3 regions of the Synechococcus sp. R55.2 genome follow, and region 1 is predicted to be linked to each of the others. Evidence: predicted binding sites of a transcription regulator. Region 1 holds the regulator's gene; each other region holds the start of a gene.
What was found. The regulator NtcA, encoded in region 1, controls nitrogen genes in cyanobacteria. The targets are predictions, from matches to a motif close to GTANCNNNNGNTAC.

Region 1 (3,278 bases):
TTCCCCCAGCTCGTCTTCGATGCGCAGCAGTTGGTTGTACTTGGCAATGCGCTCGCTGCGGCAGAGGGATCCGGTTTTGATCTGCCCGGCACGGGTGGCCACCGCCAAGTCGGCAATGGTGGTGTCTTCCGTCTCGCCAGAGCGGTGGCTGATGATGGTGCGAAAGCCGGCTTGAACTGCCAATTGGATGGCCGAGACGGTCTCCGTCAGGGTGCCGATTTGGTTGGGCTTGATCAAAATGGCGTTGGCGGCGGCGCTGTCGATACCCTTTTGCAGGCGGGTCAGGTTGGTTACAAACAGGTCATCTCCCACCAGCTGTACCCGGGATCCCAGTTGAGCGGTCATGGCTTGCCAACCGGCCCAGTCTTCTTCCGCTAGCCCATCTTCAATGGAAAGGATGGGATAGTTGGCCAGCAGTTGCTGGTAGTAAGCCACCATATCAGCCGTGCTGTGGGCTTTGCCCTCAAAGTGATATTGCCCATCCTGCAGCAGCTCGTTGGCGGCCACATCCAAGGCCAAGGCGATATCTGCTCCCGGTTTGTAGCCTGCCTGTTCAATAGCCGTCATCAGCAGATCCAAAGCCGCCGCATTGGAGTCGAGATCAGGAGCAAACCCCCCTTCATCCCCCACACCGGTGGACAGCCCCTTCTGCTGCAGCACTTGTTTTAGTACCGCAAACACCTCAGCCCCGTAGCGCAGCGCCTCGCGAAAGCTGGCCGCTCCAATGGGCACAAGCATAAATTCTTGAATATCGACGTTGTTGTCGGCGTGGGCGCCGCCGTTGAGCACGTTCATCAGCGGCACCGGCAGCAGGTTGGCAAAGGGCCCCCCCAGGTATTTGTAAAGAGGCAAGCCCACTGCTTCCGCAGCCGCTTTGGCTGTCGCCAGAGAAACTGCCAAAATAGCGTTGGCCCCCAGGCGGGACTTGTTGGGGGTGCCGTCCAGGTCGATCAGCAACTGGTCAATACGGGCTTGGTTGAGGGCATCTTCTCCCTGCAGCTCCGACTGGATGGGGCCAAGGATGTTTTCCACCGCCCTCAGCACGCCCTTACCGCCGTAGCGTTTGGGATCCCCGTCCCGCAGCTCGTGGGCCTCGAAGGTGCCGGTCGAAGCACCGCTGGGAACCTGCGCCAAGCCCGTTGCCCCATTGGCTAGACCCACCAGGGCCTCTAAGGTGGGACGCCCTCGCGAGTCGAGGATCTCATGGGCGGTAATCCACTCGATGGCTGTTTCCACAGTTACACCTCAGCAATTGGCTAGATAGCTCTGGCCAAAGCCAGATCCCCCCATAGACTAGTAGGTTTTTGCCCGCGATCCGGTCAGCTTCCAGAAAACTTTAAGTCTGTCCTTCGGGCACAGAGATTCTTCAAGGCTGCAGCAGTAGATTGAACATAGGCCGGCCAGAGCTTCAACCAACCATCGAGCGGGGTTTGCCTAGGCAGGGTGCTGCTCAGGAGGTGTTCTCCTCTTCCTTCTAGGCAAAGCGATGGCTCAGCCGCATCGGGTCGTGTACGGTGATCTTCTTCTTGTGAATGGAGATGTACTTCTTCTTGCGCAGCTCTCCCAACAGGCGGGTGATGGTGACGCGGGTTGAGCCAATGGCCTCGGCAATGGCCTGGTGAGACAGCTTGAGATCGATGGTGACCCCATCTGGGCCAGGCACTCCGAAATCGCGACAGAGGATCAACAAAAAGCTGACCAGACGGGATCCCATGTCGCGATGAGCCAGTGTCTCGATCATCATCTCCGTTTGCAAAATGCGGGACGACAGGCTTTTAACCAGCAACATGGCCAGTTCGGCGTTCTCCTGCAAGGATTTTTCCACCTGCTCGATCGGCAGAGAGAGCAACTCAGTAGGCGTAAAAGCCACCGAGTGATAAAAGCGATCAGAGCGCTGTCCTGTGATAAAGGAGAGCACGCCGAAGATGCTGTTTTCGCGTAGGAGGGCGACGGTGATTTCCTCCCCCATTTCGTAGACCCGCGAGAGCTTAACGGCTCCCTTCACCAAAAAGTAAACCCGCTCCGCCGGATCCCCTGGAAAAAAAATGGTCTTCCCGCGCTCAAACGTTTCGATAACCGGAGGATGGTGAGGGCCTCCCAATTGCTTGAAGGCTGTGATCAGAGATTTTTCCGCTACGGCCACCGCCATACTCATCAACCTTTTAAGGTCAGTTTATACCTAAGATCAACCTATTAAGATCAATCTAGAAGCATTAGGCTAGGTTGCAACCCCTTGACTTCAGAATCGATGATGATACCAAGATTTACCCTAAAGTAGAAGGTTCTGCCCAGGCATCTTTGTAGCACGTGCTACATTTTTGAGTCTCGTTTTTGCCCCAGAAAGGGATCCCCAACCGAAAGCAGGGGTTAGGATAAGAGCCATTGTCGCTGGGGGTTGCATCGGCCCTTGGCGGTAGAGAGTGGAGTGGGTTGGAACATTCTATCTATCTATGGGGAGCCCGGAGGCTGTTGTTGCTGAACCTTCTCGGCTGAGCCGCCAGCATTTCACGGTGCGGATGCCGGATCCGGCCAATCACCTCCTGGAGGTGGAGCTGCAGATCCAAGAGGTGGATCCAGAGGTGCCTTTGCGGCTGCGACTGCCGGTGTGGACGCCGGGATCCTACTTGGTGCGGGAGTATGCCCGTCATGTGCAGGAGTTTCAGGCGGCAACTGAGCAAGGGATCCCTTTGGCCTGGCGGAAGGTGGATAAGAATACCTGGCAAATCGATCCGCCGGGTTCTTCTGCTGTGAAGGTGTGCTATCGGGTCTATGCCTATGAGCTGACGGTGCGCACGAACCATCTGGATTTGACCCACGCCTATTTCAACGGGGCAGCGCTCTTCCTCTACGTGCCCGGTCGCGAGCGGGAACCCTACACTTTGACGGTGATCCCCCCCAAGCCGGATTGGCACATCGCCACCAGTTTGCGGCCTTTGATCTCCTCTTCTGGGGATCCCGCTTCCGGCCAGTCTTTTGTGGCAGAGGACTATGACGAGCTGGTGGATAGCCCGGTGGAGGTGGGTCCACATCGAGTGCAATCGTTTGAGGTGGAAGGGATCCCGCATTACCTTGTGGTTTGGGGGTCGGGCACTCTGGATGTGGAGCGGGCTGTCGCTGATGCTAAGGCGATTGTCAAAACCACAGCCGCGTTTTTCGGTGGGCTACCCTACGACCGCTACTGGTTCATTGTGCATTTGTCGCCGGGAGGATTTGGTGGCCTTGAGCACAAGTACAGCACCACCCTTCTTTACTCTGGGCTGGAGCTGCATCAGCCGGAG
Region 2 (3,278 bases), on a different contig from region 1:
TCGGATTCGTCAGCAATCCATGCTGATCCGCGGTACAGAGCAGATTGGCCTGCATGTCAACGTGCGCAACTTCTGGAACCGCATCCAAGGAAAAGTGCATCCCACCTTCCGGCTCAACTACGACCGTAGCCGTGTTAGCATGAGCTAATCTGTCTGTAACTGTTGATGCTCTGGCCTGAGCTCAAAGAGAAGGGATCCCTGCTGGGGATCCCTTTTTGCGGCGAGTTTTGTTGGGTCGATGGGCAGCGCGGGATGCTTCAACGTTGGCACGAGGTGCTGTTGACCAAAAGCAGCCAAGTTGCTCAAGGGATCCACAGTTTGGGAGTGCCGTTTGCTCAGAAAAAACGGGATCCCTGATGGGATCCCGCTGCAGAATCAGCCACACCGTCTAGGCGTCGAAATAGAGGGCGAACTCGTAGGGGTGGGGCCGCAGGTTAATGGGGTTGATCTCGTTGTCGATCTTGTACTCGATGTAGGTCTGGATCAGATCTTCGGTGAAGACGCCTCCCTCCAGCAAGAAGGCATGATCCTTCTGCAAGCTTTCCAGAGCATCCAGCAGGGATCCGGGTGTGGAAGGGATCTTGGCCAGCTCTTCCGGCTCCAGATCGTAGATATCTTTGTCCAGAGGCTCGCCGGGGTGGATCTTATTCTTGATCCCGTCCAGACCTGCCATCAACATGGCCGAGAAGGCGATGTAGGGATTGCAGGTGGCATCCGGGCAGCGGAACTCCAGACGCTTGGCTTTGGGATTGTTGCCGGTCACGGGAATGCGAATGGCGGCGGAACGGTTGCCCTGGGAGTAAGCCAGGTTCACCGGCGCCTCAAAACCGGGCACCAAGCGCTTGTAGGAGTTGGTGGTGGGGTTGGTGAAGGCCAGGATTGCCGGGGCATGCTTGAGCAGGCCACCGATGTAGTAGAGAGCCGTCTCGCTCAGGTTGGCATAGGTGCCTTCGCTATAGAACAAAGGCTGGCCATCCTTCCAGAGGGACTGGTGGGTGTGCATGCCGGTGCCGTTGTCGTTAAACAGGGGCTTGGGCATGAAGGTGACGGTTTTGCCGTGCTTGCGGGCCACATTCCGGATCACGTATTTGTAAACCATCATGTAGTCGGCAGCCGTGATCAGATCGGCGAAGCGATAGCCCAGCTCCCCTTGCCCGCCGGTAGCCACCTCGTGGTGATGCTTCTCGATGGGCACCCCCAACTTGCCCATGGTCAGCAGCATCTCGGTGCGGATGTTTTGATGGGCATCGGTGGGCGGGGCCGGGAAATAGCCCTCTTTGTAGCGAGGCTTGTAGCCCAGGTTGCCGCCTTTCTCCTCGCGGCCCGAGTTCCAGCGACCTTCGATGGAATCCACGAAGTAGTAGGCCGAGTTTTGGGTTTGGTCGAAACGAACATCCTCAAAGATGAAAAACTCTGCCTCCGGCCCGAAGTAGGCGGTATCGGCAATGCCCGTCGATTGCAGATAGGCAACGGCACGGGCGGCAAGGCTGCGGGGACAACGGCTATAAGGCTGGCCGGTGCGCGGCTCAACAATGCTGCAAGTTATGCTGAGGGTGGGCACCTCCAGAAAGGGATCAATCCAAGCCGTCTTGGGATCCGGCACCATGTACATGTCAGACTCGTTGATCGCTTTCCAGCCCCGGATGCTGGATCCGTCAAAGGGGAGCCCCTCGGTGAAGGTTTCTTCTTTAATCATCGAGGTGTGGAAGGAAACATGCTGCCAGGTGCCAAAGATATCCACAAACTTGAGATCCACTATCTGGACGTTGTTGTCCTGGATCATCTGAAGCACTTCTTGGGGCGTGGATGCCATTACTCTCTCCTGATTGGGTTGCGGTTAAGACTGGGGGAACTGTGGCTGAATAAATGGGATCCCAGCAGGTGATCCCCACGCTTCGACCCAGACAGGCCAAAAACGCTCACTCATCCTAGAAAGGCCAACACGGGCATTTTGTAGTTTCTGATACAAAATTGCTTCGAGCCTGGCCTTCTGACCCACTTGCTGGCTATCTCGGACACCGCTTTTTCGCTCATCGGAGTCGCTCCCCTTTCCCTGTTGGTTTTGGTCAATCCAGATGGGGTGTTGGGGATCCAGAACTTGAGCAATGGCCGCCACCCTGCCAACCTCTGGGCAGAAATAACCGGATGGGGCGGGCAAAACCCTGCCCCGGTTGCCTGAGGCGAGCGAAAATTAGGATCAGCAGGCCCCCAGCTCGCCCGGTTTGCCAAAGGGTGTTAAGCTAAAGCGTAGTCGTTATGAGTTTGACTTTTAGTCCTGTTGCAGAAGGAGAGACATCGGATGACAGAGCAAAGTCGGGTTGAGAATGTGGTGATCATCGGCTCCGGCCCTGCCGGGTTTACAGCAGCCATTTACGCTGGGCGTGCCAACCTGAAGCCGGTCGTGTTCGAGGGGTTCCAGGCGGGCGGGATCCCTGGCGGGCAACTGATGACCACCACCGAGGTGGAAAACTTTCCGGGCTTTCCCGAAGGCATCACCGGCCCCCAACTGATGAAGAACATGCGAGCCCAAGCGCAGCGGTGGGGGGCGGAACTCTACACTGAAGATGTCACCTTCGTCGATTTAAGCCAGCGGCCCTTTGTCGTCCGTTCTGACGAGCGGGAATTGCGCACCCACAGCCTGATCATCGCCACCGGGGCCACAGCCAAGCGCCTACACCTGCCCGGAGAGGAGACCTATTGGAACCGGGGCATGTCGGCCTGTGCGATCTGCGATGGGGCTATGCCTATGTTCAGAGGGGTGGAACTGGTGGTCATTGGCGGCGGCGATACTGCTTGTGAGGAAGCCACCTACCTGACCAAGTTTGGATCCCATGTGCATATGCTGGTGCGGAGTGACAAAATGCGGGCCAGCAAGGCCATGCAGGATCGTGTTCTCAACAACCCCAAGATCACTGTGCACTGGAACACCGAGGCGGTGGAAGTGATGGGCGACGGCCTGCGCCTGACCGGGGTGAAAGTGCGGAACAACCAAACCGGCGAAATACGCGAGATGTCAGTGGGTGGCCTATTTTATGCCATTGGCCACAAGCCCAACACCGACTTGTTCAAAGGACAACTGGAACTGGATGAAGTCGGCTACATCGTCACCCGCCCGGGATCCGTGGCCACCAGTGTGGAGGGGGTGTTTGCCGCCGGCGACGTGCAGGATCACGAGTTTCGTCAGGCGATTACCGCTGCCGGCACTGGCTGTATGGCGGCCATGTTGGCAGAGCGCTGGCTCTCGGAACACGGCTTGGCCCAGGAGTATCACGTCCTTC
Region 3 (3,278 bases), on a different contig from region 1:
CCGCGGTTCTCCATTAGGGCCGTACTTGCCAATGCGAGGGCCAAGCGCGATCGCACCTGCCAAGGCCGCAGCGCCCCCTACCAAATGCACCACCCCCGACCCGGCGTAGTCGATGTAGCCCAGATTTTCCAGCCAGCCGGCTGTGCCGCCGTTGTAGTCGCCGAACAGCCCGTTCCAGGCCCAACCCCCAGAGATGGGGTAGATTAGCCCAGAAATAACGATGGAGTAGATCAAGTAGGCCAAGAACTTGGTGCGCTCTGCCATCGCTCCGGAAACAATGGTGGCGGCGGTAGCGGCAAACACCATCTGGAAGACAAAGAAAGTAAAGGGCCAGCCATCTGCCTCGTAAGCCTGCTGCCAGCCAAAAGCAAACCAGTCAGTGCCGAAGAAGCCAGCACTTTTGCCGAACATGAGGCCAAACCCGATGAACCAGAAGGCGCAACAGCCCATGCAGAAGTCCATCAAGTTCTTCATCATGATGTTGGCGGCATTCTTGGCGCGGGTAAAGCCCGTCTCCACCATGGCGAACCCTGCCTGCATGAAGAACACCAAGGCCGCCGACACGATCGTCCAAACAACGTCAGCGTGTTTCTGAACTTCCTCGGCCTCTTGAGCAAAGGCAGTTCCCTGGCCGAATAGAAAAACCAGCGCAGCCATTAGAGCGGCAGTCAGACTCCACTTGGCCGGTCGCCAAAGCCACTGGGGCACCTGGCTCTTGAGCTTTTGGATCATTGTCGTACTCATGCTTTTCGACTCACCTAAAGTGACAGTACTTCTCGCAACACATTACCCGAAAAGTAGGGCAAGAACACCTCATCAGATATACAGCAAAAGAGACATGAAGCAAACTCACACGAGGCTCAGGCCGGGCAACCCAAACCCTGAACGTGATCCCTTCTCATAGGGCATCTTGGTTGAGCTCGCCAGTTCGGATGCGGATGGTTTTTTCGACGGGGCTGATGAAAATCTTGCCATCCCCGATTTCGCCGGTGCGAGCCGCTGCAATCAGCTTCTCCACCACCGTATCCACCAGGTCATCTTCAACCACGATCTCCACTTTCAGCTTTTGTAGGAACTCTACCGTGTACTCGGATCCCCGATAACGCTCGGTTTGTCCCTTTTGGCGACCAAAGCCCCGCACTTCACTTACAGTCATGCCGACAATTCCGGCATTGACCAAAGCAATTTTGACCTCATCCAACTTGAATGGCCGGATTACGGCCTCGATTTTTTTCATTTGCCTCCTGCACCCCGGACAATTCCGCTAATTTCTAACACTACTGACACCTGCAAATTGTAAAAACAGATACATTTTTATCTCCTACTGAAGATGCTTACCACTCTGGATTTGCTCCCGTCAAGACCGGAAGGCCAAGCTTAAGCTACCTTAACGGGAGGAAGTCCCCACTGGCGTCTCACCAGCATCTGTAAGCGGCTGAGGGCTGAGAGAGGCCAAGCTGGCTGTAATAAGCGCTACCGCAAGCCACCACAGCATTTGTACCTGGGGACGATACCAGATGGTATCCACCAAGCCGTGGGCCATCATGCCGGTGCAAGCGGCCAAGCCTGCTGCCACCCATAGACCCTGCGGATCCCGCAAGTTGAGCAAAGTTTTCCAGCATCTCCAGCCGTGATCCCAGAGCACCAAGAGGAACCAGGCGAAAGTTAAGGAGCCGATGAAGCCAGTCTCCACGGTGAGCTGCAGAGGCACCGAATAGGCTCCGAGGGCGCTGAAGTTGCCTCGTTGGTAAAGGGGGTAGACGCGGTTAAAGGCGACATTGCCGGGGCCGATCCCCAAGATGGGAAAGTCGCGGATCATGTCCAAGACCGCCGCCCAGACGTTGATCCGAAAGTTGTTGCTGGTGTCTAGCCGCCCCCAAAAAAGGCTCTGCACCCGCAGCCGCAGAGGGCGTACCGTCAGGATTCCGAGCAACAAAGCGGCCCCCCCTCCACTCAACAGAACCGGCAAGGCCCAACGCCGCCAACGAGCCGGCAAATCGATAGAGTGCCACTGCGCCAACAACACGGCCATCAGGGTCAGCATAGCCAGCCCCCCAATCCAGGCACCGCGACTGTAGGTGAGCAACAGGCAAATCAGGTTCACCGCCGTCGTAAACCCGGCCAGGAGTTTCGCTCCCCAACTGGGCCAAATCCAAGTGGCGGCCAGCCCCAGGGGAATGACCGGGATCAAGTAGCCCCCGTACAGATTTGGGTTGCGCAGATAGCTGTACACCCGCGTCAGACCTGCCAAGCCCGACTCCGGATCCACCCAGGTGGCCAGTTCTGCTGCCCCATAAAAGTATTGCCGCAGGCCGTAGACCCCCATCACCAAGCTGACCAAAAGCAGGGATCCCACAATCCCATCTCGGAATTGGGGTTTGCGCAGCAGACGATGCAACAACAGATAACCAGCCAGGTAGAGAGTCAACTTCAGCCAGCCATCCCGCGCTGCGTAGGGAACCGGAGAGAGAATCGTCGCCAAGGTGGCAATTCCCCAGAAAAGGACCAGGGGCAGATGCAGCGGCAGCCCAATCGGCGTTTCCACCAAAGTGCCCAGGCCCACCAGAGCGGCCATAGCCAGCAAAATCAGGCCCAGGATGCCGGTGGAGCTTTGCGCAGAGAAAACCCAGTAAAGCAGTACCAGCCCCAGGCCGATGCGGTCGGAAGTCTGCACCAATACGCTGCTTTTCCCCCAACTCTGCAGGGATCCCAATAGACGACCCAAAAGGCTTCCCTGCCACCAAGCCTTGATGGGAAAATCGCGCAGCAGAAAACCGTGCCACCGTTGCGTTGCTCGTTCCATAACCCTCCGGAGCCTGTTGGGCACAAGTTCATACGCCCCAAGTCACCTTCCGATTGCGTCGGTGGGACGAAGTTCTAGCTTATATCCCCAGAGGCAAAGAGACAACGAAGAAGAGCGCAACTTCTTATCGCGCCAGCCGGACAAAGTACCCCTCAACAAAAACAAAGAACCGGCTGACTCACAAGACTCTACAAGAAAAGGCATCGAAGAGTTATCAAAGTTGGGTTTTCAATCTTAAGAACAAGTCTCTGTAAAAAGCAAAGAAGAACAGCAGGAAAAACTACAAAAAGCTCTATCTCAATCTTCAATCAAATGTTGGATTGCCGCAATCGAAGATCTCCTGACCTACCACAGACCGATTCTCAAAAGATTCTTCAGGCAACACAGGCTAACACTTGACCTTGAGATCCTCTTTCACCTTCGGCATTAGGAGAAGGGATTTGATCGCCTAAGCGGGATCCAGACCAACCTTCCT

Region 2: the regulator NtcA is predicted to act here: its motif matches at 1,954-1,967, upstream of glnA (type I glutamate--ammonia ligase).
Region 3: the regulator NtcA is predicted to act here: its motif matches at 1,297-1,310, upstream of NW838_RS14720 (P-II family nitrogen regulator).

The regions. Positions count from the first base shown of each region.
Region 1 is NZ_JANSIH010000099.1:90-3,367, forward strand. It holds gene eno (phosphopyruvate hydratase) at 1-1,236, opposite strand, end outside; gene ntcA (global nitrogen regulator NtcA) at 1,475-2,149, opposite strand; gene NW838_RS03600 (M61 family metallopeptidase) at 2,451-3,278, shown strand, end outside.
Region 2 is NZ_JANSIH010000340.1:33,219-36,496, forward strand. It holds gene NW838_RS11015 (DUF4278 domain-containing protein) at 1-148, shown strand, start outside; gene NW838_RS11020 (hypothetical protein) at 166-357, shown strand; gene glnA (type I glutamate--ammonia ligase) at 389-1,813, opposite strand; gene NW838_RS11030 (hypothetical protein) at 2,000-2,179, shown strand; gene trxB (thioredoxin-disulfide reductase) at 2,300-3,278, shown strand, end outside.
Region 3 is NZ_JANSIH010000436.1:21,297-24,574, reverse strand. It holds gene NW838_RS14725 (ammonium transporter) at 1-744, opposite strand, end outside; gene NW838_RS14720 (P-II family nitrogen regulator) at 899-1,237, opposite strand; gene NW838_RS14715 (IctB family putative bicarbonate transporter) at 1,388-2,803, opposite strand.